4 regions of the Acidovorax sp. GW835-FHT14G06 genome follow, and region 4 is predicted to be linked to each of the others. Evidence: predicted binding sites of a transcription regulator. Region 4 holds the regulator's gene; each other region holds the start of a gene.
What was found. The regulator sigma-54, encoded in region 4, starts transcription at its own class of promoters, with help from an activator protein. The targets are predictions, from matches to a motif close to TGGCANGNAANCTGCTTT.
Positions count from the first base shown of each region.

Region 1: the regulator sigma-54 is predicted to act here: its motif matches at 3,000-3,017, upstream of AC1Q64_RS12185 (6-hydroxynicotinate reductase).
Region 2: the regulator sigma-54 is predicted to act here: its motif matches at 4,716-4,733, upstream of AC1Q64_RS14980 (BMP family protein).
Region 3: the regulator sigma-54 is predicted to act here: its motif matches at 2,119-2,136, upstream of nirB (nitrite reductase large subunit NirB).

Region 1 is NZ_JBXAGA010000006.1:129,727-137,299, reverse strand. It holds gene AC1Q64_RS12210 (amidohydrolase family protein) at 1-585, opposite strand, end outside; gene AC1Q64_RS12205 (TetR/AcrR family transcriptional regulator) at 677-1,393, opposite strand; gene AC1Q64_RS12200 (ferredoxin--NADP reductase) at 1,444-2,220, opposite strand; partial or broken gene AC1Q64_RS12195 (ferredoxin family protein) at 2,287-2,520, opposite strand; partial or broken gene AC1Q64_RS12190 (ferredoxin FdxA) at 2,794-2,886, opposite strand; gene AC1Q64_RS12185 (6-hydroxynicotinate reductase) at 3,062-4,693, shown strand; gene AC1Q64_RS12180 (UPF0280 family protein) at 4,706-5,626, shown strand; gene AC1Q64_RS12175 (amino acid synthesis family protein) at 5,648-6,289, shown strand; gene AC1Q64_RS12170 (amino acid synthesis family protein) at 6,345-6,929, shown strand; gene AC1Q64_RS12165 (ABC transporter substrate-binding protein) at 7,011-7,573, shown strand, end outside.
Region 2 is NZ_JBXAGA010000007.1:343,979-351,551, reverse strand. It holds gene AC1Q64_RS14995 (ABC transporter permease) at 1-996, opposite strand, end outside; gene AC1Q64_RS14990 (ABC transporter ATP-binding protein) at 1,022-2,578, opposite strand; gene AC1Q64_RS14985 (5'-methylthioadenosine/S-adenosylhomocysteine nucleosidase) at 2,579-3,544, opposite strand; gene AC1Q64_RS14980 (BMP family protein) at 3,656-4,666, opposite strand; gene upp (uracil phosphoribosyltransferase) at 4,894-5,523, opposite strand; gene AC1Q64_RS14970 (threo-3-hydroxy-L-aspartate ammonia-lyase) at 5,607-6,581, opposite strand; gene AC1Q64_RS14965 (enoyl-CoA hydratase-related protein) at 6,785-7,573, opposite strand, start outside.
Region 3 is NZ_JBXAGA010000015.1:36,261-43,833, reverse strand. It holds gene AC1Q64_RS21995 (bifunctional protein-serine/threonine kinase/phosphatase) at 196-1,977, opposite strand; gene nirB (nitrite reductase large subunit NirB) at 2,310-4,757, shown strand; gene AC1Q64_RS21985 (type IV pili methyl-accepting chemotaxis transducer N-terminal domain-containing protein) at 4,778-5,590, shown strand; gene nirD (nitrite reductase small subunit NirD) at 5,659-6,060, shown strand; gene AC1Q64_RS21975 (nitrate reductase) at 6,188-7,573, shown strand, end outside.
Region 4 is NZ_JBXAGA010000009.1:17,533-25,105, forward strand. It holds gene argS (arginine--tRNA ligase) at 1-542, shown strand, start outside; gene AC1Q64_RS16575 (SPOR domain-containing protein) at 558-1,214, shown strand; gene AC1Q64_RS16580 (thiol:disulfide interchange protein DsbA/DsbL) at 1,307-1,963, shown strand; gene lptA (lipopolysaccharide transport periplasmic protein LptA) at 2,071-2,730, shown strand; gene lptB (LPS export ABC transporter ATP-binding protein) at 2,742-3,539, shown strand; gene AC1Q64_RS16595 (RNA polymerase factor sigma-54) at 3,712-5,313, shown strand; gene AC1Q64_RS16600 (glutaredoxin domain-containing protein) at 5,375-5,854, opposite strand; gene AC1Q64_RS16605 (acyl-CoA thioesterase) at 6,096-6,578, shown strand; gene AC1Q64_RS16610 (THUMP domain-containing class I SAM-dependent RNA methyltransferase) at 6,575-7,573, shown strand, end outside.

The DNA of each region.
Region 1 (7,573 bases), on a different contig from region 4:
GTGCTTGCGCGCCCACGCCACCATTTGCTGGGCCTCGTAGCCCGCCTTGACGGAGCCCAGGCCCACTTCGCCCAGCAGCGTCACGCCGGCGTCGGCCAGGTCCTTGAAGTCCTGCTCGGTCATGCCTTTCTCGATGACCGGGGCACCTGCAATCACCTTTACGCCACCGGGGCGGAAGTTGTCGAACGAGCGCTGCGCGGTGATGGCCAGCGCCTTCAGGCCCACGATGTCCTTGGGGCGGCCGGGCAGGTGCACTTCACCGGCCGAGACCATGGTGGTCACGCCGCCGTTCATGGTCGAGTCGATCCAGCCGATCTGGTTCTGGCGCGGCGTCCAGTCGCCGAACACAGGGTGCACATGGCTGTCGATCAGGCCTGGCGCCACGCAGGTCTGGCGTGCGTCGATCACGGTGTTGGCGTGGTCCGTGTCGCACTCCTTGTAGCGGCCCACGGCCACGATGAGGCCGTCGTTCACCACGATGGTGTCGGCGTCGAGGATGGGGCGGTCCAGGTCGCCCGACAACAAAAGACCGATGTTCTGGATGACGACCTTGCCCGACTTGCCGCCTGCTGCTGCTTCTGCCATGGATTCTCCTCGTGGGGTGTGACACAGGTCCCATCGGACCTCGCTAAGAAAAATCGTTATGTCTGTGGGGCTCGTGTGTGGCGAAGGGCCATCAGACGGTCGCCTTGCCCTTGGGCAGGCTGGGGCCGGGCGCCACGGTGCGCAGCACGCTGTCGATGACGAAGGACTCCCAGTGCGCCAGCGCATCGGGCGTCTCCAGGTCTTCGCCCAGAAAGGCCGACAGCGTGTGCCGGTTGGACATGTAGAAGTAGCCCGTGGCGGCAATCAGCAGGTACACATCGCGCGCTGAAACGTCCTTGCGGAACAGGCCCTGCGCCTGGCCGCTTTCGAGTACGCGGCGGATCACCTCAATGGCGGGCGACGAGTATTCACGGGCGCGCATCGACTTGGAGATGTGTTTGCCCTTGTGCAGGTTCTCGGTGTTGAGCAGCGTGATGAACTCGGGGTTCTTGCGGTAGTAGCCCACCACAAAGCGGATCACGGCCTGCAACGCCTCCACCGGTTGGGTGGTGTCCAGGTCGAGCTTGGATTCCGCATCGTTCATGCGCCGGTAGGTTTCCTCCAGCACCTCGATGAACAGGCCTTCCTTGCTGCCGAAGTAGTAATAGATCATCCGATCGAAGGACTTGGCCGCCTTGGAGATCTTCTCCACGCTGCCGCCTTCGTAGCCGTAGCGGGCAAACACCTTGGTCGCCGCCTTCAGGATGTTGTCGCGCGTGGTCTGTGCGGCCTGCTCGCGCACGCCCGTCTTGCGGGCCGATGTGGAACGGGTGGACGCGGTCCGGGTCTTGGTGGGAGTGGCAGACATGGCGGGTCCTGGTGGATGACGCTGGCCCTGCAGAGCGGGCCAGCCGGGGATCACTGCTCTGCGAACGCGCGTTCGATCACGAAGTCGCCGGGCTTCGTGGTGTTGCCTTCCTTGAAGCCACGCTCTTCCATCATGTGCTTGAGGTCGCGCAGCATTTCGGGGCTGCCGCAGATCATCACGCGGTCTTCGGCGGGGTTGAGCGCGGGCAGGCCCAGGTCGCGCGCCATCTGGCCGTTTTCGATCACGGTGGTCACACGGCCCTGGTGCTTGAAGGGCTCGCGCGTCACGGTGGGGTAGTACTTGAGCTGCTTGGTGACCATCTCGCCCAAGAACTCGTGCTGCGGCAGCTCCTGCGTGATGTAGTCGTGGTAGGCCAGCTCCTTCACCTCGCGCACGCCGTGCACCAGGATGACTTCCTCGAACTTCTCGTAGGTCTCTGGGTCGCGGATCAGGCTCAGGAACGGGGCCACGCCCGTGCCGGTGGAGAGCATGTACAGGCGCTTGGCGGGCAGCAGGTAGTCGATCAGCAGGGTGCCTGTGGGCTTCTTGCCGACCACGATGGTGTCGCCCACCTTGATGTGCTGCAGGCGCGAGGTCAGCGGGCCGTCGGGCACCTTGATGGAGAGGAACTCCAGATGCTCTTCGTAGTTGGGGCTCACGATGCTGTAGGCGCGCAGCAGCGGTTTGCCGTTTTCGCCGCGCAGGCCAATCATCGTGAAATGACCGTTGGAGAAGCGCAGCGCGGTGTCGCGCGTGGTGGTGAAGGAGAAAAGGCGGTCCGTCCAGTGGTGGACCGTCAGTACGCGTTCGTCAAGAAAGGCGCTCATGGTGCGTTAGATGGAAAAGTTGGAAGCAAATAAGGAATTTGGCTGAAGAGCAGGGCCACATGCGCTCTACAGCGCAATGTTCAGGCCTGAAAGCTTGTGGCTCACAACCCTCCATTGTTCCGCATCTGGCAAAGCCGCTTTTCTTTTGGTGATTGTGGGGAGCGGGGGCGCCAGCTTTTTGTTGAACTGCAGAAAGACTTCCATCCCTTCGGGCAGGTCGTCTTCTGCATAGATGGCGTTGGCCGGGCACTCCGGAATACACACCGCGCAGTCGATGCATTCGTCGGGGTCAATGACCAGGGATGGAACCTGCTCAAGGTCTTTTCGGGGTCGCGCAAGTCCCTTCTCGGGGTGGGATGCAAGGCGCGGTGTGCAGCCAATAGCCCGTGCTTTTGGCAAGCGCCGCAACGCTGCAGACCACCCGAAAAGGCACTTGCCCGAAGGGTTGGAATGAAATCGGGTGATTGGACGCCCCGGCCGCTTGCATGGGCATGAGCCCATGCGGCGCATCCGAAGCATCCACTCATCCCGATTGCATTCCAACGCGATCCCCGAAAAGACCTTGAGCAGGTTCCCAGGCCCCTCCTTGAAGCAATCAACAGGGCACACATCGACGCAGTCGGTGTACTTGCACCGAATGCATGCGTCCGTCACAACGTGCGTCATTTTGGGGCTCCTTGTGCACCATTTTTGGGGGTGCGAAAACACCATTGCAGAGTCTGGTTGATTCCGCTACATTGACATTAGATGTAGTGTTCACAACATTTAAGTTAAGTGAATGCTACACAAAATGCAATGCGCGTACAAGCACCTGCAACAATGCAATGAATGGGTTGCCACGATGACTGAACACACCAAGACCGATGGGCTGCCGGGCATGGACGCGCCAGATCTGCCGCAGGTGCTCGAGCGCGCCCGGCCCCGTAACGAGCGCATGAACGCCGCCAAGGTAGAGTGCAACGCGTGCCCGGTGCTGTGCCAGATTTCCGAAGGCCGGGCAGGCGCGTGTGACCGTTACGCCAACCATGCCGGCGTGCTCGTGCGGCTGGATCCGGTGGTGCTGCTGCGCAAAACCCTGGAGGCAGGCGAGGCCACGCTGGTGCCGTTTGTGAGCCGCGCAGGGACTAGCGATGGGCAAGAGGGTGCCGACGCAGAGTCTGCGGTCGCGCCGCAGCCCTGGTCTGGCGACTTGCTGTTGAGTGAAGAGGTTTTTGTCACGGGTGTGGGCTCGTCCACCACCTACCCCGACTACAAGCCTGCGCCCTTCATCGTGGGTTCCCAGACCGATGGCGTGGACATGGTCACCGTGGTCACCGAGGGCATCTTCAGCTACTGCAGCTTCAAGGTGAAGATCGACACCGACCGCTTCCTCGGCTCCGAGCAGGCCAACGTGCGCTGCAAGGGCGAGGTGGTGGGCCATGTGACCACGGCAGAGTACGGCTCGCAGATGCTGTCGCTGGGCGGTGTGCACCACCTCACGGGTGGCACCAAGAAGGAGGGCCGCATCACCGCCGAGATGATGCAGGCGTTGGGCAACAAGCAGGCCGTGGAGTTCACCATCGACGGTGGCTCGCAACTGGTGATCCAGGCGGGGCGGGCGCCCATCGTCAACGGTGTGGCCGAACAGCGCATGCGTGTTGGCTGCGGTTCTGCGGCCATTGGCATCTTTGCGCGCCAGTTCTTCGGCCATGCGGACGAGGTGGTGGTGGTGGATGACCACATCACCGGCGTGCTCACCGAGCACCAGGCGGGCCGTTGCCTCGACATGAAGCCTTCGGGCATCCAGATGCGCGGGCGCAAGTCCACACCGGGCCGTTACTTTCAGGTGGCCAACCCGGGCACCGGCTGGGGCGGCACCGACATTGCCGACCCGCTGTCCATCATCGAGGGCTGGGACGAATCCGTGGCCTGGCCGGGGCTGCGCTTGTTGATGACCTCCACCACCGGCGAGCATGCCTCCTGGTACGTGCTGGACGAGCAACTCCATCCGGTTGAATCCGAGATGCCTGCCGAGGTGCGCCGTATCGTGGACCGCATTGGCGAAAACTGCGAGCCCTCGCTGGCCTCCGTGCTGTTCCTCGGCGGAGCCGGCGGCAGCCTGCGCGCAGGGGTCACCGAGAACCCGGTGCTGCTCACGCGCTCCATCAAAAACGCGCTGGTCAACGTGACCTGTGGCGGTGCCCCTGCCTATGTATGGCCTGGCGGCGGTATCACCGTGATGGTAGACGTGCTGCGCATGCCGGACAACAGCTTTGGCACCGTGCCCACGCCCGCCATCGTGGCGCCCATCGAGTTCAGCATGCGCCGTGCGGACTACGAAGCGCTGGGCGGGCACACCGAACAGATTCGCAGCCTGCGCGACGTGCTGGAGCGCGGTGCGTGGCACAACGATGGTGCACCGCAGGCGCGCGTCTGGCAGACCTTGCCTGCCGCCAATCCGTGGCCGTTGGGCCGCCCACCTCTGCTGGGCTGAGTGGGTCGCTCTGTGAACGCCTGCCGCAAGCTCTTGTCCGATGGCCGCTGGCATTTCCAGCATGGGCCGATGGACCTCATCCTCCAGGCCGAAGGGGAGCGCAATGCCGTAGTGCAGGCGCATGAATGCGCATGGCAACGCTTTGACCGGCTGTTGCAGGAACTGGTGAGTGAACTCCCGGGTTTGCGGGCGCCGGTGGGCGAACGCTGTGGTGTGCAGGGCGTGGTGGCGCGTCGCATGTGGGCTGCTTGCAGTCCTTACCGCACGGGCTTCATTACATCAATGGCGGCAGTGGCAGGCTCGGTGGCGCAGGAGATTCTGGCGTGCTATGACCAGCCTGGCATTGACCGCGCCTGGGTCAACAACGGGGGCGACATTGCGTTGCACCTGGCGCATGGCCAGTCGGTCACGGTGGGGGTGTACGCTGACATCGCTGCACTGAACGCCGCACAGTTGCGCAACGGCCTGGTGCTGGATGGGCAGATCCGCATCGACAGCGCCATGCCGGTGCGTGGTGTGGCCACCAGTGGGTGGCGCGGGCGCAGCCAGTCGCTGGGTATTGCGGACAGTGTCACGGTGCTGGCGCGCACGGCGGCGCAGGCCGATGCGGCGGCGACCATTGTGGCCAATGCGGTCGATGTGCAGGACGCGCGCATTGGTCGCATGCCGGCGTGGCAAGTGCGGGACGACAGTGACCTGGGTGCCATTCCCGTCACTGTGGACGTTCCTGCCTTGCCCGAGGAGCAGGTTCGCAGGGCCTTGCATCAGGGGTTGCAAAAAGCGCAAGAATTGCAGTCCGGCGGCCTGCTGTGGTTTGCACTGCTGGCGTGCCAGGGGCAGTTCGTGGCGACCGCAGCACCACAAGCCCTGGCGGGTGCCGTGTGGCTCCCACACGCAGTGATGGAATCGGAAGTTGGTTCAGTATTTGCTTAACGAATTGCACAGGTTTACAGAATGATCCAGATACGACGCGTTTTCACCCATCTTGAGGAAATCCGGCACGAATTCGGGCCGGTGGCCGATGTGCCGTTGCTGCGTGGTGCCATCGGCGCGGTGCTGACCAACCCCTTTGCGGGGCGCTACGAGCCCGACATCCTCCCCATGATGGACGCGCTGCAGGACGTGGGGCTGGACATGGCCCAGCGCCTCCTGAAGGCCATGGCGGTGCCTGCCGAGCGCATCGAGACCTATGGCAAAGGCGCCATCGTGGGCGCGGCCGGCGAGCTGGAACACGGCGCGCTGTGGCATGTGCCCGGCGGCTACGCCATGCGCGAACTGCTGGGCTGGAAGGGCGACCGCAACGCCTACGCCAAGGGTCAGGCCGAAGAGAAGACCGGGCAACCCGCGAATGCGCTGTCTATCGTGCCCTCCACCAAGAAGGTGGGTGGCCCCGGTGCGGCGCTGGACGTGCCGCTCACCCACATCAACGCCAGCTATGTACGTAGCCATTTCGACGCGATCGAAGTGCGTGTTCCGGGCGCGCCCTCCGCTGATGAGATCGTGTTCATACTTGCCATGACCACGGGCCCGCGCATCCACGCCCGTGTCGGAGGACTCAAGGCGGCAGACATCAGCCAGTGGAACGGCTTGCGCTGAGCCGCGCGCCGACCCGCACACCATCGAACAAGACAAGATCCCAAGGAGTCAAAAAATGCCAGCCAAGATTCGAAAGATCATCGTCCAGACCGACGAGGTCCGCGTGGAAATGGGGCGTGACGTTCAGCCCCCGGTGCGCAAGGCGCTGGCCATGGCCGTGATCGAGAACCCCTTTGCCGGACGTTATGTGGAAAACCTCGACGAACTCATCGCTATCGGTGAGGAGCTGGGAGGCCTTCTGGGCGCCCGCTGCGTGCAGGCCCTGGGCATTGCCCCGGGCGATGCGCACAGCTACGGCAAGGCCGCCATCGTGGGCGAGGCGGGCGAGCTGGAGCACGCCGCCGCCATCCTCCACCCCAAGCTGGGCGCACCACTGCGTGTGGCTGTCGCGAAGGGTGCCGCGTTGGTCCCATCCAGCAAGAAGATGGGCGGCCTCGGCACGGCCATCGACGTGCCCCTGGGCCACAAGGATGCGGCTTACGTGCGCAGCCATTTCGACGCCATGGAAGCCCGTGTAGCCGATGCCCCGCGGGCCAATGAAATCGTGGTGGCCGTTGTCGTGACCGACAGCGGACGGCCGTTGCCACGTGTCGGCGGCCTCACGGCCTCTGAAATAAAAGGCGTTGACGGCCTGCGCTGAGCCCGGCGCGCGTACAACATACACCTGTCCTGTCTCACCCCCCGTTCGATCTCTCTCCAACCATCCTTCAGGAGTCTCCCCATGACGATGCGACGAAACCTCATGCGTGCCACGGCTGCGGCTGCATTGGCCCTTACCCTGGCCCCTGTTTTTGCCCAAGGCGTGATCAAGATTGGCGAGGTCAACAGCTACAAGGCGCAGCCCGCTTTCCTGGAGCCCTACAAGAAAGGCATGGAGCTGGCGGTCGATGAGATCAACGCTGCGGGCGGCGTCAATGGCAAAAAGATCGAACTGATCACGCGCGACGATAACGCCAACCCCGGCGACGCCGTTCGTGTGGCCGAAGAGCTGGTGTCGCGCGAGAAGGTCGATGTGCTGGCTGGCACCTTCCTGTCGAACACCGGCTTGGCAGTTGCCGACTTCGCCAAGCAGAAGAAGTTCTTCTTTCTCGCAGGCGAGCCGCTGACCGACAAGATGACCTGGCAAGGCGGCAACCAGTACACCTTCCGCCTGCGTCCCGGCACCTACATGCAGGCCGCCATGCTGGTACCCGAGGCCGCCAAGATGAAGAAAAAGCGCTGGGCCGTTGTCTACCCCAACTACGAATACGGGCAGTCTGCGGTGGCGGCGTTCAAGCAACTGCT
Region 2 (7,573 bases), on a different contig from region 4:
CACGATCACATCCGCAATGTAGGTCGGCACGCCCACCGCACGGCTCATGCTGTCGGCACCCACCAGCACGCCCGCCACAAAGGTGCCCGCCGCAATCACGCCCAGCGGGTGCAGCCCCGCCAGCATGGCGATCACGATGCCGCTGTAGCCGTAGCCGGGCGACATGTCGAGCGTCACATAACTGGTGCGGCCCGCCACTTCGATGGCGCCCGCCAACCCCGCCAGCCCGCCCGAAAGCAGGGCCACCAGCACCACCGTGCGGGTGATGGGCACGCCCGCAAACGCAGCAGCCCGTGCATTGGCCCCCGCAGCGCGAATGTCAAAGCCCGGCACCGTGCGCGCCAGCAGCGCCCACAGCATCACCGCCAGCGACACGGCCCACAGCAGGCCCGTGTGCAGCCGCGTCTGCGGCACCAGCTTGGACAGTTCCAGATCACCCTGCAGTGCCACGCTCTGCGGCCAGCCCATGGAGAGCGGGTCTTTCATCGGCCCATCGAGCAGGGCCGACACCAGCAGCAGCATGATGAAGTTGAGCAGCAGTGTGGTGACCACCTCATCCACGCCCAGCCGCGCCTTCATCAGCGCCGGGCCCAGCAGCAGCGCTGCGCCCGCCAGCGCGGCCGCCAGCATCATCAGCGGAAAGAGCACATAGGGCGACCACTCCAGCCCCGTGCCCCCGTGCATGCCGCCCACGGCCACGGCGGCCAGCGCCCCGGCGTAGAGCTGTCCCTCGGCCCCGATGTTGAACAGCCGCGCGCGGAAGGCCACGGCCGCTGCCAGCCCGGTCAGGATCAGTGGCGTGGCGCGGGTGAGGGTTTCGGTCAGCGCAAACACCGAGCCGAACGCGCCTTGCAGCAGCAGCGCATAGGTCTGGCCCACGGGCGCCCCGGCCCACAGCACCAGCAGGGCGCTGACGATCAGTGTGAACACCACGGCGCCCACCGGCGCCAGCACGTAGGCGGCTGGGGAGGTGTGGTTGCGTTTTTCAAGTCTCATGCTGGGTTGTTCTTGTTGTTGTCGCTCAATGGGCAGCGCCCGCCATGGCCAGGCCGATGGCTTCGCGTGTCCAGTCTTCAGCGCGTCGCGCCTCGCTCAGTTGTCCGTCGTGCATCACGGCCACGCGGTCACCCAGCGCCAGGACCTCGTCCAGGTCGTCAGAAATGAGCAGCACTGCGGCACCTGCATCCCGCGCGGCAATGAGCTGCTGCTGCACAAACATCACCGCACCAATATCCAGCCCCCAAGTAGGCTGGTGGGCCACGATGAGCTGGGGCGCAGGCGCGGTGTAGCCTGCTGCGTCCTTCGGCGGCATCAGCGCCCGGCCCAGGATGAGCTTTTGCATGTTGCCGCCCGACAGCGACCGCGCAGGCGCGTCGGCACCGCCGCCGCGCACATCAAAGGTCTCGGCCACGCGCTGCGCGTGCTGGCGCGCGGCGCGGCGTTTGACCCAGAAGGCGCGGAACCACGGGTGCGCAAACCAGGGCCCGCGCAGGCGTTCGGCCACAGCGTTCTCCCACACGGGCAGGTCACCCACCACGCCCACGGCGTGGCGGTCTTCGGGGATGCGGGCCACGCCCTGGCCGACCAGCCACGCGGGCCGTGCTTGCAGAGGGGCGCCGCGGAGGGTGACCTGGCCGGAGGAGGCGCTGCGCACGCCGCACAACACATCGGCCAGTGCCACTTGGCCGTTGCCGCTCACACCTGCAATCGCCACGATCTCGCCTGCGCGCAAGGTGAGAGACACATCATTCAATCGGTCGCGCCCTGCGAGAGCGGTGCTGACATTGGTCAGGGTGCAGATGGGCTCGCCCACGTTCTGCGCGGGGCGGCGCTCAGCGGCCTCAATCGCATGGCCCACCATCCACTGCGCCAGCTGCCCTTGCGTGGTGCCCTGTGCAGGCGCCTCGGCCACCAGCTTGCCTTGGCGCAGCACGGCTACGCGGTGTGAGACGCGCAGCACCTCGCCCAGTTTGTGGCTGATGAAGATGATGGACAGGCCCTGCGCCACCATCTGCGCCAGGGTGTCGAACAGCGCCTCGCTCTCTTGCGGGGTGAGCACGGCGGTGGGTTCGTCCAGGATGAGGATGCGGGCGCCCCGGTAGAGTGCCTTCAGGATTTCGACGCGCTGGCGTTCACCCACTGAGAGGCTGCCCACGCGGGCATCGGGGTTGACGGGCAGGCCAAACTGCTGTGACACCGCCAGCAGCTTGGCACGCGCCTCGCTGCGGCGTGATAACGGTTGCCACAGCGGCTCGGTGCCCAGCAGCACGTTGTCCAGCACCGTGAGGTTGTCGGCCAGCGTGAAGTGCTGATGCACCATGCCAATGCCCGCCGCCAGCGCCGCACGCGGCTGGCCGGGCGGCAGGGGCTGGCCGAAGACTTCGACGCTGCCTTCGTCGGCCATGTAGTGCCCGAAGAGTATGGACATCAGCGTGGACTTGCCCGCGCCGTTTTCGCCCAGCAGGGCCAGCACCTCGCCGCGCGCCAAGGTCAGACTGATGCTGTGGTTGGCGACGAGCTTTCCAAAACGCTTGGTGATGCCCGACAGTTTCAGGACGGGGGCGTTGGTGGAGGCCATCTACTTCCACGCCGCCAGAAACGCCCGCAACACCTTGGCCGAGTTGGCGGCAGCCAGGCCCATGAAAGTGCCCATTTCGTTCTCGCCATCACCACCACCGGCGAGATCGCTCAGCGACCGGAAGGCGATGTAGGGCACGCCGTTGCTGTGGGCGACCATGGCGGTGGCGGCGGTTTCCATGTCGAGCACGTTGGCCTCGAAGGTCTTGAAGGCGTATTCGCGGAAGGCCTTGTTGTCCACAAAGGCCTGGCCCGATACGCCGTTGCCGCCTACCACCAGCTGCGGGCGCTGCTTCAGGCAGGTGGCGGCCAGGCAGTGCTCCAGGCCCACGTTCTGCAGGCTGAGGGCGGTGGCCAGCATCTTGGGGTCAGCCTCGAACCAGAACTTCTTGCTGAGCTGGGGGTTGGCAGCCGATCGCACCTCCACCGGGCGCGGGTGCATCATGCCAAAGGCGGGCATTGTCAGCTCGCTTTTCATCCACGCGGGGGCGCTGTACTGGCCGGGTCGGTCTTCACGCGCCATCAGCCATTCCATGTACTGGCCCCACTGCGCGGGCACTGTGACGTCGCCAATGTGCAGGCTGGGGTTGACACCGCCCGCGATGCCGCTGAACACCACGTGGCTCACGTGGAAGCGGTCCAGCACCAGCTGCGTGTTCATGGCCGCGTTGGTCATGCTGATGCCGGAGAGGAACACCACCACAGGCTTGCCTTCGAGCGTGCCGGTGGTGAACTCCACGCCGTTGATGCTGTGTTTGGCGGGCTGCTGCACCTGGGGCAGCAGCACGTTCAGCTCGGGCGCAAAGGCGGAGATGACGGCGATGCGGGGTGTATCGTCCAGCCGCACGGCTGTTTTGCCAGGCGAGGTGGCGGCACAGCCCGCGACCACGGCGGCCAGGGCCAGGGCGCCCAGCAGGCGGGTGCACCGGGTTGTCAGAGTCGGCTTGGTGGTGTGGTGCGAAAACATGGTGGGTGAGCCAATAGCGGTGAACATCAAAACAAACAGGCCACCGCTTTGCTGGGGTGGCCTGTGCACAGAAGTTGAGGACGCGGGCACGGCGCCCGCTGCATCCGGTGCTTACTTGGCCGTGGACTTGGGCTGGCTGTCGTCCACCTTCACGGTGAACTTGCCGGCCAGGATGTCGGCCTCCTTGGCTTTGACCTTGGCGACGATGTCGGCAGGCACTTTCTTCTCGAACGTGCCCAGTGGGGCCAGTTCCGAGCCCTTGTGTTTCATCATGGAATACGGGCCGTAGTCCTCGGGTGTGAATTTGCCTTCTTTCACCAACTTCAGCGCACGCTCAATGCTGGGCTCCATGTGCCACAGGGCCGATGCGACCACGGTGTCGGGGTACTGCTCTTGTGTGTTGATCACGTTGCCGATGGCGAGCTTGCCTTTTTCCTTGGCCGCGTCGCTCACGCCAAAGCGCTCGGCGTAGAGCACGTCGGCGCCCTTGTCGATCATGGCGAAGGTGGCTTCCTTTGCCTTGGGTGGGTCAAACCAGCTGTTGATGAAGGTGATGGTGAACTCGACCTTGGGATTGGTTTCTTTGGCGCCTGCCATGAAGGCATGCATCAGGCGGTTGACCTCGGGGATGGGGAAGCCGCCCACCATGCCGATCTTGTTGGTCTTGGTCATGCCGCCAGCCACCATGCCGCTGAGGTACGCGGGCTCCTGGATGTAGTTGTCGAACACGCTGAAATTGGGCGCCTGCGGCTTGCCGGAGGAGCCGAGCAGGAACGAAGTCTTGGGGAAGTCCTTGGCCACCTTGCGGGCGGCGGCTTCTACCGCAAAGGCCTCGCCCACGATGAGCTGGTTGCCGCCGGTGGCGTACTCGCGCATCACGCGCTCGTAGTCGGCGTTGCTCACGTTTTCGCTGGCCTTGTATTCGATTTCGCCACGTGCCTCGGCGGCCTTCAGCGCCTTGTGGATGCGGCTGACCCATTGCTGTTCAAAAGGCACCGTGTAGATCGCCGCGACCTTGATCTTGGACTGCGCGAAGGCCAAAGAGGGCGCCATCGCCATGGCGGCCGAGAGGGCCATGGAGGTGCAGAGCAGGCGTCCGGTGAAGATGCGGCGAGTGGTCATGGTGGGGGTCCTTCAGACAAGCGAACAAAGGGTTGGAGGTGCCTTTGTCCTAGCAAGGAGCGCGCCAGTAGGCCCCCCGGACTGCGGCAAACCGCTGGCAAGTCTGCCAGAGGAAAGCCACCAAGTGGTAAAAATTTGCGGACGTGGGAGCGCAGCCATGAAAAAAGCCACCGCCGGGCACAAAGGCCCTCCTGCGGTGGCTGGTGCATGACCAGGCGGCTGTGCGCTTATTTGGTGCCAAAGATACGGTCACCCGCATCGCCCAGGCCCGGCAGGATATAGCCGTGGTCGTTCAGCTCGCGATCGATGGCGGCGGTGAAGATCGGCACATCGGGATGCGCCTTTTGCAGCGTGGCCACACCTTCGGGCGCAGCCAGCAGGCAGACGAACTTGATGGAGCGGGGGTTGAGCTTTTTCAGGCGGTCCACACAGGCGGCCGCGGAGTTGCCGGTGGCCAGCATCGGGTCCACCACGATGATGTCGCGCTCGTCCATTTCGGACGGCATCTTGAAGTAGTACTCCACCGGCTGTAGCGTGGCCGGGTCGCGGTACAGGCCGATGTGGCCCACGCGCGCGCCGGGCACCACGTTGAGCATGCCGTCCAGAAACCCGTTGCCCGCACGCAGGATGGACACCAGCACCAGTTTCTTGCCGTCGATCATCTTGCCGGTCATGGTCTCCAGCGGGGTTTCGATCTGGACATCCTGCAGCGGCATGTCGCGGGTCACTTCGTACGCCATCAGCGTGGAGAGTTCTCCGAGCAGGCGGCGAAAGCTGTTGGTGCTGGCGTCCTTCTTGCGCATCAGCGTGAGCTTGTGCTGGACGAGGGGGTGGGTGATGACGGTGACGTTGCTCATGGGGAACCTGAAAGGAGAAGGGCAGAGGCCTCAGTGCCGGTGCACAGGCACGCTCTGCCACACAGTGGGTAAAAAAGTGGGGGCTAGTCTGCCAGAAACCGTGCCAGGCGCGACAAATCGACGTTGCCGCCACTGATGAGGATGCCGACACGCGCGCCATGGATGTCCACGTTGCCGTGCTGGGCCCCGGCGAACGCGAGGGCGCCCGTGGGTTCGACCACGATCTTCATGCGCTCGGCAAAAAAGCGCAGGGACTCCACCAGTTGCTCGTCGGTAGCGGTGACCATGTCGTCGGCCAGGTGCTGGATGATGGGGAAGGTGAGCTGGCCCAGGGCCTGGGTCTGTGCGCCGTCGGCAATGGTGTGGGGCGTGGGGATCTGCACCACGTGTCCAGCTTTGAACGACTGCTGGCCGTCGTTGCCCGCCGCAGGCTCTACGCCCACCACCCGGCATTGCGGCGCCAGGGCCTCGGCTGCGAGCAGGCTGCCGGCCAGCAGGCCACCGCCGCCCACGCAGACGAAGAGGTAGTCCAGGTCGGGCACTTCTTCAAAAAGCTCTTTGGCGGCCGTGCCCTGGCCAGCGATGACATGGGGGTGGTCGAACGGGGGTACCAGCGTCATGCCGCGCTCCAGCGCCAGGCGGCGGCTGATGGCCTCGCGGTCTTCGGTGTAGCGGTTGTAGGTGACGACCTGGGCGCCGTAGTCGCGCGTGGCGGCCATCTTGGAGGCTGGGGCGTCCTCGGGCATGACGATGGCGGCGGGCATGTCCAGCAGCCGGGCTGACAGCGCAATCGCCTGGGCGTGGTTGCCAGCAGAGAAGGCGAGCACGCCGCGCTCGCGCTGCTCGTCGGTGAACTGGGCCAGGGTGTTGAACGCACCCCGGAACTTGAAGGCGCCGGTGCGCTGCAGGTTCTCGCACTTGAAGAACAGCTGCGCGCCCAGCCGCTCGTCGGCGGTGCTGGAGCGCAGCACGGGTGTGCGGTGCGCCATGCCCTTGAGCCGGTGCGCGGCAGCGGCCACATCGTCGTAGGTGGGTGGGGTCAGGCTGGGCAGCGTCATGGTGGCGGCATCCTTGTGGACAGGGCTGGAAGACGGCCATACCTGGCCCAGCCCTTGAAGCCTGATGATAGCCCTTTGCCTCACCATTTCAAGCAAAAGGGCTTGCAAGCGCTAGTGCTGTATGCCTGGGCAGCTATACATTTTGATGTGGCACATGCCTGTGAGCCCAATACCACGGGCCGCATGGCGCGGCCCGGTGGCGGTCAGCCCAGCTCGCTGAACCGCTGCAACGGCGTGAGTGCCGGGAACTCGCCCACGCGTTTTTGCTTCATGGCTATGACCGATTCGCGCACATGCTGGTTGCTCCAGATGGCGCCTTGCAGCCAGCCCATCTGGCGCAGGCTGTCTTCCACGCTGTGGTCGCGCGCGTAGTTCACCGCCTGCTTGGTGCCCCAAATGGCCACCGGGGGCTTGGACGCGATCTCCTTGGCGCACTGCAGCGCGGCGGCCAGCATGGCTTCCTGGGTGTCGAAGACCTCGTTGACCAGGCCGTAGCCCAGGGCCTTGGCGGCGCTCAAGCGGCGGCCGGTGTAGGCCAGTTCTTTCACCACGCCGAGAGGGATGAGCTTGGGCAGGCGTTGCAGCGTGCCCACGTCGGCCACCATGCCGATGTTGATCTCCTGGATGCAGAAGAACGCGTCGGCCGTGGCATAGCGAATGCAGCCTGCGGTGACCATGTCCACCGCTCCGCCGATGCAGCCGCCGTGGATGGCCATGATGACGGGGATGCGCAGGTTGTCGATGCGGGTGAAGGTGGCCTGCATGTCCGTCAGCAGGTCAAAGATGGCGGCACGGCCCTCGGGGCTCTGGTCGTCCATCGTGATGGCGCCGCCAAAGGTTTCCAGCGCCATGCCCGCGCTGAAATGTTTGCCGGTGCTGCTGATGACCAGCGCCCGCGCCGCGCCCGCCTGGTGCAGCTGTGCCAGCACCGCGTCCAGCTCGCGCCAGAAGGTGGGGTGCATGGTATTCATGGCCTCGGGTTTGTTCAGAAC
Region 3 (7,573 bases), on a different contig from region 4:
GACCGGCGCTGAGCAAGTAAGCGCGACAGCGACAGCGCTTGCCAGACTTTCGCCAGAAGGGTGGCCGCGCCCGGGGCGCGTGAACGTCCGTAGTCAGTCAACGCGCCGGCCACCCCACATTTCAAGCCCAATCGTCACCAAGCGCATTTCTCATATGCATCGATAGCTATATTTTCAATAGCGAATCAATCGCTCTCATCGCGGCAGAAACAGCAGCCAATACACCAGCAACAGGTTCACCAGCACACTCACCGCCAGCGCGATCTTCCACAGCGCCGTGGCATCGCGCTGCATCAGCGGCTGCGGGCCAGGGGCGGACAAGGGACGCGAAGCCCCCCGCTCCAGGGCCAGCAGCAGTTCCTCGGCGGTTTCAAAGCGTTGTGTGCGCTGGCGGGCCACGGCCTTCAAGGCGATCTGGTCGAGCCAGATGGGCACGCTGGGGTTGTGGCGGCTGGGGGCCAGCGGGTCGCGGTGGTAGCGGCCCAGCTGGTACTGCACCACCTCGCCATAGGGCAGGCGCCCATGGCTCAGCAGCTGGTACAGCGTGACGCCCAGGGCAAACAGGTCGCTGCCCGCATCGGGCAACTGGCCGGCAGGGTCCCCGTTCTTTTCATAGCCCGGCCACTGCTCGGGGTTCATGTAGCTGGGGGTGCCTGCGTGCAGGCGGCGCGTGGCCTCGGGCTCGCGGCCCGACAGGGCCACGCCCAGGTCCAGCACCCGCAGCACGCCGTCGTCGCCCAGGTGCAGGTTGTCGGGCTTGATGTCGCGGTGCACCACCCCTTGCCGATGCAGCCAGCCCAGCACCTGCGCCGTCTGCATCACCACCGACACGGCCTGCGGCACGCCCAGGTGCTGGCGGCCGCGCAGGCGCTGGCCCAGGGTCTGGCCCGCATGCCAGTCATAGAGCAGATAAAACGCACTGGCGCCGGGGCTTGCACCGCCCTGCTCTGGCGGCCAGGTGTTCAGGCGCGCAAGGTGCACCGCCGCATGGCCGGACTGCATGCGCCGGGCCACCCAGGCCTCATGCGCCAGAGTGGCGCGCTCCTGCGCATCGTGCGCGCGGGCGGGCACCAGCGTCTTGAGCGCGTACAGCCGCTGTGTGGCCGGGTCGCGCACCTGGTAGATGCGGTGCACCCCGCTGTCGGCCACCAGCGCGGTCACCACCAGGCCATCCACCGGCTCGCCCACCTTGAGCAACGGTAACACTGGCAAGTGCTGCGCCCGGCGGGACTCATCCTGCAAGGTGGCTTCCAGCGCCCCCTGCACCCGCACCACCAGCGCGGTCACGTTGTCGGTGCTGCCCCGGCGCAGGGCTGCGCGTGTGATCTCCTCGCTCAGCGCCTGGGCGCTGGCGGCACTGGGGGTGTTGGCATCCTGCGGCTGCAGCAGCAACTGGCGCAGTTCACGCTCGGGCAGGCTGCCGTGCACGCCATCGGACAGCAGCACCAGCAGGTCACCGCTGTGCAGTTCGCCCTGGCTGTAATCCACCACCACATGGTCGTCCAGACCCATGGCGCGGGTGAGCTGGTGCGCCAGGTCACGCTGCGCCATCACATGGTCGGTCGTCAGCAGTTGCAGCCGGCCGCCCCGCAGCAGATAGGCGCGCGTATCGCCCACATGGGCCAACGTGTACGACTGGCCGCGCAGCACCACGGCGGTGAGCGTGGTCAGGCCCACGGCGGGCTGGCGGCGCCGGTTCATCGACGCCAGCCAGCCGTTGTGCGCGCTCAGGATGCGGTCCAGCGCCACGGTGGTGTCCCAGGTGTCGGGCGTGGCGAAGTAGTCGTTCACCAGGGTGTTCACCGTGGTCTGTGCGGCTTCTCGGCCCTTGCCTCCGGTGCTTACACCATCGGCAATGGCAGCAATGGCGCCGCGTTCCCGGTCGCGCCCCTGCCCCTGCAACAGGGCGGCAAAGTCTTCATTGACTTCGTTGCGCCCGGCCTGCGAGGTGTGGCCGATGTCCAGTTCAAAACTCATGCACCACCTCCATGCAGGTTCCATGCCCAAGGTGGTGCATGCACGCACCGCGCCGCGCAGCCGAGCCACCCGTCAACACCCAAAACTCCGCCCTCTGCAGGGCGGACAACACCGGATCACCCCACATCAGTGCACAAACTCTGGCACGGGCATTGCTTACCCGAAGCAACGGCCCAGCTGGGCCACGCAATTCAGCGGTGCAACGGCGCACCAAGGGGTTGTATGGACGAAGGCGTCCCCACATGCGGTTTCGATGGAATGTCGGAGCTGCATCGTGTGGACGCCTTTTTTGTTTTTTGCATCGCCCAGGCGATGGAACCGACGGAGTCACGATGAAAAAGCTCAAACTGGTGATGGTGGGGAACGGCATGGCCGGTGTGCGCACGCTGGAAGAGCTGCTCAAGATTGCCCCCGATCTGTATGACATCACGGTCTTCGGGGCCGAGCCGCACCCCAACTACAACCGCATTCTGCTGTCGCCGGTGCTGGCTGGCGAGCAGACCATCGACGAGATCATCCTCAACGACTGGCAGTGGTACGCCGACAACCACATCACGCTGCACACCGGCTTCACCGTGACCGACGTGGACCGCGTGCGCCGCGTGGTGAGCGCAAGCAGCAAGGACGGCGATGTGATCACCGCCGAGTACGACCGCCTCATCATGGCCACGGGCTCCAACCCGTTCATCCTGCCCGTGCCCGGCAAGGACCTGAAAGGCGTGCTGGCCTACCGCGACATCGCCGACACACAGGCCATGATCGACGCAGCCGCCACGTACAAGCACGCGGTGGTCATCGGCGGCGGCCTGCTGGGCCTGGAAGCCGCCAACGGCCTCATGAAGCGCGGCATGACCGTGAGCGTGGTGCACGTGATGCCCTCGCTGATGGAGCGCCAGCTCGATGACGTGGCGGGCAAGATGCTGCAGAAGTCGCTGGAAGACCGTGGCATGCGCTTTTTGATGGGTGCGCAGACCCAGGAGCTGGTGGGCAATGCCGAAGGCCGGGTGGCCAGCGTCAAGTTCAAGGACGGCACCGAAGTGCCCGCCGACCTGGTGGTGATGGCCGTGGGCATCCGCCCCAACACGCAGCTCGCCGAAAAGATGCGCCTGCACGTGAACCGCGGCATTGTCGTGAGCGACACGCTGCAGACCACCACCGACGCCCGCATCTATGCCGTGGGCGAATGCGCGGCACACCGAGGCATTGCCTATGGCCTGGTGGCCCCGCTGTTCGAGCAGGGCAAAGTGCTGGCCAACCACCTGGCCGAGTTCGGCATCGGCCGCTACCAGGGCTCACTCACCTCCACCAAGCTCAAGGTCACGGGCATCGACCTGTTCAGCGCCGGCGACTTCCAGGGCGGCGATAACACCGAAGAGATCGTGATGAGCGACCCCTTTGGCGGCGTGTACAAGAAGCTGGTCATCAAGGACGACAAGCTGGTGGGCGCTTGCCTCTATGGCGACACGGTGGACGGCAGCTGGTACTTCAAGCTCCTGCGCGACGGCCGCAGCGTGACCGACATTCGCGACAAGCTGATGTTTGGCGAATCGCACCTGGGCGACACCGGCCACCAGGGCCAGAGCAAGGCCGCCGCCATGCAGGACGGCGACGAGGTCTGCGGCTGCAACGGCGTGACCAAGGGTGCCATCTGCAAGGCCATCAAGGACAAGGGCCTGTTCACACTGGATGAAGTGCGCAAGCACACCAAGGCCAGCGCATCGTGCGGATCGTGCACGGGCCTGGTCGAGCAGATCATCATGTTCACTGCCGGTGGCGACTACAGCGCCACGCCCAAGACCAAGGCCATGTGCGGCTGCACCGACCACGGCCACCAGGCGGTGCGCGACGCGATCCGCGCCAACAAGCTGCTGAGTATTGGCAACGTATTCCAATTTATGGAGTGGAAGACGCCCAACGGCTGCGCCACCTGCCGCCCCGCCGTCAACTACTACCTCATCAGCACCTGGCCCAAGGACGCGAAGGACGACCCGCAAAGCCGCGCCATCAACGAGCGCAGCCACGCCAACATCCAAAAGGATGGCACCTACAGCGTCATCCCGCGCATGTGGGGCGGCGAAACCACGGCTGACGAGCTGCGCCGCATTGCCGATGCGGCCGACAAGTACAACATCCCTACCATCAAGGTCACGGGCGGCCAGCGCATCGATTTGCTGGGCGTGAAGAAGGAAGACCTGGTCAACGTGTGGAAGGACATTGGCATGCCCAGCGGCCACGCCTACGCCAAGGCGCTGCGCACCGTGAAGACCTGCGTGGGCAGCGAGTGGTGCCGCATGGGCACCCAAGACAGCACGCAGATGGGCAAGGACCTCGAGCGCGCCATGTGGCGCATGTACGCCCCGCACAAGGTCAAGTTTGCGGTGTCGGGCTGCCCGCGCAACTGCGCAGAAGCCGGCATCAAGGACGTGGGCATCATCGGCGTGGACAGCGGCTGGGAGATGTACGTGGCCGGCAACGGCGGCATCAAGACCGAGGTGGCGCACTTCTTCACCAAGCTGAAAACCGCCGAGGAAGTGCTGGAGTACACCGGCGCGTTCTGCGAGCTGTACCGCCAGGAAGGCTGGTACCTGGAGCGCACCGTGCACTACGTGAGCCGCGTGGGCCTGGACTATGTGAAAAAGCGCATTCTCGAAGACCACGAAGGCCGCAAGGCGCTGTGGGAGCAGCTGCAGTTCGCGCTGGACGGCGAGCCCGACCCCTGGTTCGAGTTTGACAAGGCAGCCGTGGACACGCGCCAGTTTGCCCCGCTGACCGCTGCCTGAAGCGCCCGGAGCCCCACACCATGCAACGCCGCACCTTGCTGACCGCCGCCGGCTACACCACGGCCTGGAGCACCCTGGGCATCATGTCGCTGGGCACCGCCCAGGCCCAGGTCACTGACCTGAACGACGCCATCAACAAGGCAGGTCGCCAGCGCATGCTAAGTCAGCGCATGGGCAAGGCCTGGCTGGCGTTGGCGCACAAATCCGACACGCCAGCCGCGCGCGCCGTGCTGGACCAGTCGCTGGCGCTGTTCGAGCGCCAGCTGGGCGAACTCAAGGCCTACGCGCCCTCGCCCACCATCCGCGACACCTACGCCAAGCTGGAATCGGCCTGGACCGACCACAAGGCCACGCTGCTGGGCACCAGCCCGTCGCGCGACGGCGCGGCCGCCTTGCTGCAGGCCGACGCCAAGGTGCTGGCCCTGGCCCACCAGGGCACCGTGCAGTACGAAGCCGCCTCGGGCAAGCCCGTGGGCAAGCTGGTCAACGTGGCAGGCCGCCAGCGCATGCTGAGCCAGCGCATGGCCAAGTTCTGCCTGTCGGCCATGCTGGGGGTGGACACCTCCACCGCCACCACCGAAATCGCCAAGGCGCGCGACGAGTTCATCAGCGCCACCGATCTGCTGCGCAACGCCCCGCAGGCCACCGCCCGCATCCGGCAAGAGCTGCTGCTGGCCGATGGCCAGTGGGTGTTTTTTGACGCCGCATTGCAACGCCTGGGCACCAGCAACAACACCTTCCGCCAGGTGTCTGAAGTGTTTGTGAGCAGCGAAAACCTGCTCGCCAGCATGGACCGCGTGACCGGCCTGTATGCAGCGCTGGGCAGCAGCTGAAGGCCTGCCCTGCAACGGCACCACGCGCGCCCCCGACATCCCACCGAACAACACCAAGGACGATTCCCATGACCACCAACAACCCAACCCTTGAATGGAAGCTGATCTGCCGGGTGGACGACATCCCCGTGCTGGGCTCACGCCGCGTGGCGCGCCCCCAGGGCCTGGACGTGGCCATCTTCCGCAACGACGCCGGTGGCGTGTTCGCGCTGCTGGACCGCTGCCCGCACAAGGGCGGCCCGCTGAGCCAGGGCATCGTGTTTGGCACCCATGTGGCGTGCCCCCTGCACAACTGGACCATTGGCCTGTGCGACGGCCAGGCCTCGGCGCCCGATGAGGGCTGCACGCCGAAGTTTGCCGTGAAGGTGGAAGACGGCGCGGTGTACCTGGACGCGAGCGAGCTGGCGACGGTGGCCACGGATTTGACGCGCCCCATCGCAGGGCCTGCGCGCAGGGCGGTGGGTGTGTGAGCGGTGGAGAGTGTTGCGCCCAAGGTGCCGCATACGTATCCGGCGAGGACACGACAACACTATCAAAACAATAGCTGACAGCGCAACATGCACTAGCGCCTGAGGCCAAAACAACCCCAACCACGCCATGCAAGAAACCAAATCCACCTGCCCCTACTGCGGCGTAGGCTGCGGCGTGATCATCGAAAGCACGGGCGCCCAGATTACCGGTGTGCGCGGCGACCCCACACACCCCGCCAACTTTGGCCGCCTGTGCACGAAGGGCTCGACCCTGCACCTCACCGCCACCAGCCCGGTCACCCTGCAAACCCGCCTGTTGCACCCCCTGCGCCGTACGCAACGCGGGGAGGCCGCACTGCCCGTGACCTGGGACGCCGCACTGACGCTGGCGGCCGACCGGTTCGCCCACACCATCGCCCAGTACGGCCCTGACGCCGTGGGCTTCTACGTCAGCGGCCAGTTGCTCACCGAGGACTACTACGTCTTCAACAAACTCGCCAAGGGCCTGATCGGCACCAACAACATCGACACCAACTCGCGCCTGTGCATGAGCAGCGCTGTGGCCGGCTACAAGCAAACGCTGGGCGCCGACGCGCCGCCCGCCTGCTACGACGACGTGAACCACGCGCAGTGCCTGTTCATCGTGGGCAGCAATGCGGCCTGGGCCCACCCCATCCTGTTCCGCCGCATCGAAGACGCACGCGCCGCCAACCCGGGCATGAAGGTCATCGTGGCCGACCCGCGCCGCACCGACACGGCGGGCATGGCCGACCTGTTCCTGCCCATCCAGCCCGGCAGCGACGTGATGCTGTTCAACGGCATGCTGCACATCATGCTGTGGGAGGGCTGGGTCGACACCGCCTACATCGCCGCCCACACCACGGGCTTTGACGACCTCAAGGCCCTGGTGCGCGACGCCACGCCCGAGCGTGTGGCGCAGACCTGCGGCATCAGCGTGGCCGACCTGACCACCGCAGCCAAATGGTTCGCCACCTCCAAAGCGACCCTGAGCCTCTACTGCCAGGGCCTCAACCAAAGCAGCAGCGGCACGGCCAAGAACGCCACACTCATCAACCTGCACCTGGCCACCGCGCAGATCGGCAAACCCGGCGCGGGCCCCTTCAGCCTGACCGGCCAGCCCAACGCCATGGGCGGGCGCGAAGTGGGTGGGCTGGCCAATTTGCTCAGTGCCCACCGCGACCTGGCCAACCCGCAGCACCGCGCCGAAGTCGCCGCGCTGTGGGGCGTGGCCGATGTGCCATCCAAGCCCGGCAAAACGGCGGTGGAGATGTTCCAGGCCGCTGCCGACGGCGAGATCAAGGCCCTGTGGATCGCCTGCACCAACCCCGCGCAAAGCATGCCCGACCAGGCCACCGTGCGCCGCGCCCTGCAGCGCGCCGAGTTTGTGGTGGTGCAAGAAGCCTTTGCCACTGCCGCCACCTGCGCCTTTGCCGACCTGCTGCTGCCCGCCACCACCTGGGGCGAAAAGACCGGCACGGTGACCAACAGCGAG
Region 4 (7,573 bases):
AAGAGGTCAAGATCAGCAAGCGTGCGGGCAGCTACGTCACGCTGCGCGACCTGATCGAGTGGACCAGCAAGGATGCGGTGCGCTTTTTCCTGCTCAGCCGCAAGCCCGACACCGAGTACACCTTCGACGTGGATCTGGCCGTGGCCCAGAACAACGACAACCCGGTGTACTACGTGCAGTACGCGCATGCGCGCATCCAGTCGGTGCTGCGCGCCTGGCAAGAGGCGGGCGGTGGTGATGTGGCTTCGCTCAAGGATGTGGACCTGTCCGCGCTGGAGGGCCCTCAGGCCCAGGCGCTGATGCTGCAGCTGGCCAAGTACCCCGAGATGCTGACCGCCGCCGCAGATGGCGAGGCGCCGCACGATGTGACGTTCTACCTGCGCGACCTGGCCGCCAGTTACCACAGCTATTACGATGCCGAGCGCATCCTGGTGGATGACGAGGCGGTGAAGAAGGCGCGCCTGGCGCTGGTCGCCGCCACCGCCCAGGTATTGCACAATGGCCTGGCCGTGCTGGGCGTGTCGGCCCCAGCCAGAATGTAAGCAGTTACTACCAATATGAAAAAGCAACAGACGGGCGGGACCATTGTCGGCTTCATCGTCGGGGTCATTGTGGGCCTGGGCGCGGCGCTGGCCGTGGCCGTGTATGTGACCAAGGTGCCGGTGCCCTTCCTGAACAAGGGCAATGGTCGGGGGGCAGACATGGACGCAGCCGAATCCCAGAAGAACAAGAACTGGGATCCGAACTCGCCGCTGTATGGCAAGAATCCGGCACGTCCTGCCGCGCCACCGGTTGCAGCCGCCGCATCGTCTCCTGCATCGGCACCTGCCCCCGAGGTGCGCGCTGCCGCCTCAGCGGCCAAGCCTGCAGCGAGCAAGCCAGAGGCCAAAGCCGACGCCAAGGCCGAGAGCAAGGCAGGCGCCGATCCGCTGGGCGATCTGGCCGTGGCCAAGGCAGCGGCCAAGGGCAGTGTGGACCCGTTTGACTACTTCGTGCAGGCGGGCGCCTTCCGCACCCAGGCCGACGCAGACGCCCAGCGCGCCAAGCTGGCCATGCTGGGCTGGGAGGCCCGCGTGAGCGAGCGTGAGCAAAATGGCCGTGCGGTCTTCCGGGTGCGCATCGGCCCCTTCACCAAGCGTGACGATGCCGAGGTGCTCAAGGAAAAGCTCGATGGCGCCGGGCTGGAGTCGGCGCTGGTGCGCGTGCAGCGCTGACAGGCCTGCCAAAACGGCGTCAACGCCAGGGCTGAACTTTTTGTAAAGGGATGTCTCACATCCCCCATACCTGAACCAGGAGAGTCTTTGTCATGAAACGCCGTGAGTTTTCTTTGTCCGCCGCGTCGGCGGTTGCCGCTTCTGCCCTGACGCTGCCAGTGGCCAACCCCGCCATGGCGCAAGCCCGCCAGTTCAAGGAGGGCAAGGACTTCAAGCGGCTGGACAAGCCCGTCGCCCCCGATGCCCCCGCTGGCAAGGTCGATGTGATCGAGTTCTTCTGGTACAGCTGTCCCCACTGCAACGCCTTTGAGCCCACGCTGGACGCCTGGGTCAAGGCCGCGCCCAAGGACCTCTCCATCCGCCGCGTGCCCGTGGCGTTCAACGCCAGCTTTGTGCCCCAGCAAAAGCTGTACTACACACTCGAAGGCATGGGCAAGCTCGACGCGCTGCACGCCAAGGTATTCCGCGCCATCCATGTGGAGAAGGCCAAGCTCGCCAAGGACGACGAAATCCTGGCCTGGGTGACCCAGCAGGGCGTGGATGCCGCCAAGTTCAAGGAAGTCTATGGTTCCTTCAGCGTGGCCAACCAGGTGCGTCGCGCCTCGCAGCTGCAAGATTCGTATGGCGTCGAAGGCGTGCCGTCCATGGGCGTGGCGGGCAAGTACTACACCGACGGCACGATGGCTGGCAGCATGCAGACGGTGCTGCAAGTGGTCGAATACCTGGCGGCCACGGCGCGCAAAGCCTGACAAGGTGCCGACTCTGTCGGCAAGCTGTTCCAAAAGCCCGCTGATGCGGGCTTTTTTTCGGGGTGGGTACTATCGGGTGGCTACAATCATTGCAAGATTCGTGCCCTATGACCCACCGCCTACTCCCCCTCCTGTTGCTCGCAGCCCTGACCGGTCTTGCGGGTATGGCACACGCCGAAAAGGCCGACCGTGCCAAGCCCATGAACATCGAGGCCGACGCCCTGCGCCACGATGAACTCAAGCAGACCAGCGTGTTCTCGGGCCGCGTGGTGATGACCAAAGGCACCATCGTGTTGCGCGGTGCGCGGCTGGATGTGCGCCAGGACGCCGACGGTTACCAATACGGCGTGGTCACGGCCGAGGCGGGCAAACGGGCGTTTTTCCGCCAAAAGCGCGACACCGTAGCTGGAGTGCCAGACGAGTTCATCGAAGGCGAGAGCGAGGTCATCGAGTACGACGGCAAAGCCGACAACGTGCGCTTCATCACCCGCGCCGAACTCCGCCGCTACCGTGGGTCGGTACTGAACGACGAGATCACCGGTGCCGTGATCGTCTATAACAACCTCACCGACGTGTTCACGGTGGACGGCCAGAGGGCACCAGCGTCGTCTGCTGCCGCAGGCGACACGCCAGCGTCCGGTGGCCGCGTGCGTGCCGTGCTGGCGCCCAAAGACCCGCCGTCCGGCGCGGCGGCCCCAGCCGCAGTGCCTGACGCGCCCGCACCGGCGCTGCGCCCCAGCAACAGCCTTGGCGGCGGCGCCAAGTGAGCGGGCCCGCTGTGAGTACTGGTCCTGATACCCGGGCTGATAACCGCCTGGGGCCCGATTCCCAGTCGGGCAGCCGCCTGGAGGTTCAGCACCTGGCCAAGTCCTATGGCAGCCGCAAGGTCGTCAAGGATGTGTCGCTGGTGGTGCAAAAAGGCGAGGTCGTGGGGCTGCTGGGCCCCAACGGCGCGGGCAAGACCACGTCCTTCTACATGATCGTGGGCCTGGTGCGCAGCGATGCGGGCGACATCCGTATCGACGGCCACTCGGTGGCCCACATGCCCATCCACCGCCGCTCACGGCTGGGGCTGTCGTACCTGCCGCAGGAAGCCTCCATTTTCCGCAAGCTCACCGTCGAAGAAAACGTGCGTGCAGTGCTGGAGCTGCAGCGTGCCGACGACGGCCAGCCGCTGACGCGCGACGCCATCGAGGAGCGCCTGACGGCCCTGTTGCAAGAGCTGCGTGTGGACCACCTGCGTGCATCGCCTGCCCTGGCCTTGTCCGGTGGCGAGCGCCGCCGCGTCGAGATCGCCCGCGCCCTCGCCACCCAGCCGCGCTTTATCCTGCTGGACGAGCCCTTTGCGGGCATTGACCCCATCGCCGTGATCGAGATCCAGCGCATCATCGGCTTCCTCAAGGCACGCGGCATTGGTGTGCTGATCACCGACCACAACGTGCGCGAGACGCTGGGCATCTGCGACCACGCCTTCATCATCAGCGACGGCCGCGTGCTGGCGCAGGGCACCCCCTCCGAGATCGTGGACAACGCCGAAGTGCGCCGTGTGTACCTCGGCGAACACTTCAGGATGTAGACATGGCCCCCACGCTTGTCACTTTGTGTACTGCGCTGCCTCCTGAGGGGGCTTTCGCGCCTTGGGGCGGCCCGGCGGCGCAGCACTGTGCCCCCACGCTCCCCGCTGCGCGTGGTTCGCTGCCCCCCAAGGGGGCTTTCGCGCCTTGGGGCGGCCCGGCGGCGCTCAATCAATGAAGCCTGGACTCTCGCTGCGCGTCTCGCAGCACCTTGCATTGACCCCCCAGCTCCAGCAGTCCATCCGGCTGCTGCAGTTGTCCACGCTCGAACTCTCGCAGGAAGTCGAGCAGATGCTCGACGAAAACCCGTTCCTCGAACGCAATGCCGACGAAGCACCGCGCGAGGAGTTTGGTCTGGAAGCCGCCGATACGCCCGCGCAGGCCGACGACTACGGTGCCGATGATGCTATGTTTTCAGGAGCTGTCAGTGCAAACAGTACCAGCACTGAGAGCCAAAACGAGGCTGAAATCCCCGGTGGAGGCGCCGACGAGCCCGACTGGAGCGGCGACGGCACCGTTGAGATGGCGCCCAACGACGCCGAGTGGGGCGGCGACGCCCCGGCACGCACCCGCAACGATGCGGAAGGCGACGGGGCCGACGCTACCGAGCTGGCCCGCTCGCAAGAATCGCTCACCGCCTTTCTGCACCGCCAGGCGCTGTCGCTGCGGCTGTCTGAAGTGGACACGGCCGCGCTGCGTTTTCTCATCGAATCGCTGAACGACGATGGCTACCTCGAAGAGCCGCTCGAAGAGCTGGCCATCAGCCTGGCCGGGCCCGACGATCTGGAGCAGATTGAGGAGCTGGTGCACCGCTTCACCGTGGCCCAGCGGCTTCTGCAAAGCCTGGAGCCTGTGGGCGTGGGCGCGCGCAACCTGGCCGAATGCCTGACGCTGCAGCTCACGGCCCTGGCCGCCGACGAAGACAGCGATGCCGACCCGGACACGGTGCGTACAGCACTCTCGATCTGCCAGCAGCCGCTGGAGATGCTGGCCCGCCGCGACATCCGTCGCCTGACGCTGCTGTGCAGCGAAGGCGGCGCCAGCGGCGAAGAGCGCACGCGTGCCGCCATGGCGCTGATCGCACGGCTGGAGCCCCGCCCCGGCCGCCGCTTTGCCGATGTAGAGCGCAACATCATCATCCCCGACGTCATCGTGCGCAAAGCCGGGCGTGCCAATGGGCACAGCGGGCAGCACAACTTCATCGTGCAGCTCAACCCCGACGTGATGCCGCGCCTGCGCGTGCACGACATCTACGCTGGCGCACTGCGCGGCCACAAGGGCGGCGAGGGACATCAGGGCATGCAGCAGCGCCTGCAGGAGGCGCGATGGTTCATCAAGAACATCCAGCAGCGCTTTGACACCATCCTGCGCGTCTCGCGCGCCATCGTCGAGCGGCAGAAGAACTTCTTCACCCACGGCGAACTGGCCATGCGCCCGCTGGTGCTGCGCGACATCGCCGACGAGCTGGGCCTGCACGAGTCCACCATCAGCCGCGTGACCACCGCCAAGTACATGGCCACACCGATTGGCACCTACGAGCTCAAATATTTCTTTGGCTCGGGTCTGGGCACCGAGACCGGCGGCAATGCATCGAGCACCGCCGTGCGCGCGCTCATCAAGCAGTTCGTGTCTGCCGAAAACCCCGCCAAGCCGCTGTCCGACAGCCAGATTGCCGAGATGCTCAAGGAGCAGGGCATCGAGTGCGCACGCCGCACGGTGGCCAAGTACCGCGAGGCGCTCAAGATCGCGCCGGCCAATCTGCGCAAGGCGTTGTAGTGCTCAACGCATTGAAGAGCATAAGCCTCCCTCAACGCCCTGAACGCAGGATGCTGACGGATTACTTGCGCGCCATGAATACCGCGTCATACGCCTGGGGTGTGAACCCGGCGATTTTCTGGCCGTTGGTCAGCAAGACTGGCACACCTCTGGCACCCAGTTGCTTGAACGCAGCCTTGCCAGAAGGCGTGTCGATGTCCAACTCCCGGTAGGCGATGCCCTTGTTAGTCAGATAGGCCTTGGCCGCCTTGCAGTAACCGCACCAGGTGGCCATATAAAGCACCACATCGCCTCGTGCGATTGCGACCTGTGGGGTGTCGGGGGTTGCTGCTTGGGGAGTGGAGGCCGCGCCTGGCACCACGCTGACTGGCAGGTTTTCCAGCTTCATCGTTTTCTCTACGGCTCCAGTCACCGGTGGCTGGTCGCTGTAGACCACCCTGCCGTCTACTCCCACTGATTTGTAGAGTGTTTGAGCGTTGGCAGCCAGAGGCATCACTGCCAGCGCCAGGGTGGTCAGCAGGGTCCGAACAAAAAGGCGCATGAGGGGGCTCCGGTAAAATCCACTGCCCGAGAGCATACGAGACAGTGGCGCCCGGCTCACAGGACTCGTGCGCAACACCCCCATGCAGCGGCACGGGCGCCACGGTGTGGATGGGCTGGTGACCCCCGCGTGCTTCTCATCGGGTGCCTGGAAGGCAGACATTGTCTGTCGCGCAATGCGCTATGTCCGCCGTTGGTACCCGTCCCCCCGCTTCCTGTTTTGCCCTACCACTTTCCGCCCCATGGCCCGCATCGTCTTCGACCTTCCCGCGCACTTCGGTTTTGCCACCGAACTGCAGATCTACATCAGCCACGTCAACCAGGGCGGGCATCTGGACAACGCCCAGCTGCTCAGCCTGGTGTCCGAAGCGCGCGTGCGCTTTTTCCAGTCCCTGGGCTACCCTGAGGCCGATGTGGGCGGGCTGTCCATCGTGGTGGGCGACATCGTGGCGCAGTACAAGTCCGAAGGTTTTCATGGCGAGACCATGCGCGTGGAGATGGCGCCTGCGGACTTCAACCGCTATGGGTTTGACCTGGTCTTTTGCATGACCGAGAAGGCCTCAGGCCGCGAGGTGGCGCGCGGCAAGATTGGCATCGTCTTCATCGGCAAGGCCAGCCGCAAGGTCGCCCCGATCCCTGACTCCATCCGCCAGTTGCTGCTGGCCCGCGCGGGCACGCCGGATTCCCATGCATTGTCCGAGCGCGTATCCTCCCCATCGACATGAACCAACTCCAACTTTTTCTCCCTTGCGCCGCCGGTGTCGAGGGCTTTCTGGCCGACGAGGTGCATGGCATCACCGGCCTCACGGGACAAGACTTGCTGGTGGGGCGGGGCGGTGTGCTGCTGCGCGCCTCGTGGCGCCAGGCGCTGCTGCTCAATTTGCACAGCCGCCTGGCGCAGCGCGTGCTGGTGCAACTGGCGCACCGCCCGTACCGGTCTGAGAACGACCTCTATGCCATGGCCAGCGATGTGGCCTGGGAGATCTGGTTCACCACGCGCCAGACGTTCAAGGTCGAGGTGACGGCTCAGCACAGCCCGCTGCAGAGCCTCAACTTCGCGGGCCTCAAGGTCAAGGACGCTGTGGCCGACCGCTTTCGTCACAAGAGCGGCGTGCGCCCCGATGTGAACACCCAGTGGCCCGATGTGCGCATCCACCTGCACCTGACCACCGACGAGGCCACGATCTACATCGACACCTCGGGCGAGCCGCTGTTCAAGCGCGGCTGGCGCGAGGACAAGGGCGATGCGCCGCTGAAGGAAACCCTGGCCGCCGCCATGATCGCCGCCAGTGGCTGGGACCCGCACGGCGACAACCCCCAGCCGCTGTACGACCCCTGCTGCGGCAGCGGCACCATCGTGGTCGAGGCTGCGCAGATCGCCTGCCGCATCCCGGCGGGCATGCTGCGGCGCTTTGCGTTCGAGAAACTGCTGCCGTTCCAGGCCCATGTCTGGAGTGCTATAAAAAACGAAGCTGAAAGTGCAATATGCACTAGCGCTGTCCCCCTGTTTGGCAGTGATGTCGCCTTCCGCATGGTTGATTTCGCCCAGCGCAACGCTGAGCGCGCGGGCGTGGCCGATGCCGTGCAGCTGCGCGGCGGCGACGCCCTGCAGCGCATGCCGCCCTGCGATCAGCCCGGCGTGATGCTGCTCAACCCGCCCTACGGCGAGCGCATTGCTGCTGCAGGGAGCGCAGGCCGTAACGCCGGCGAACGCGCCGCC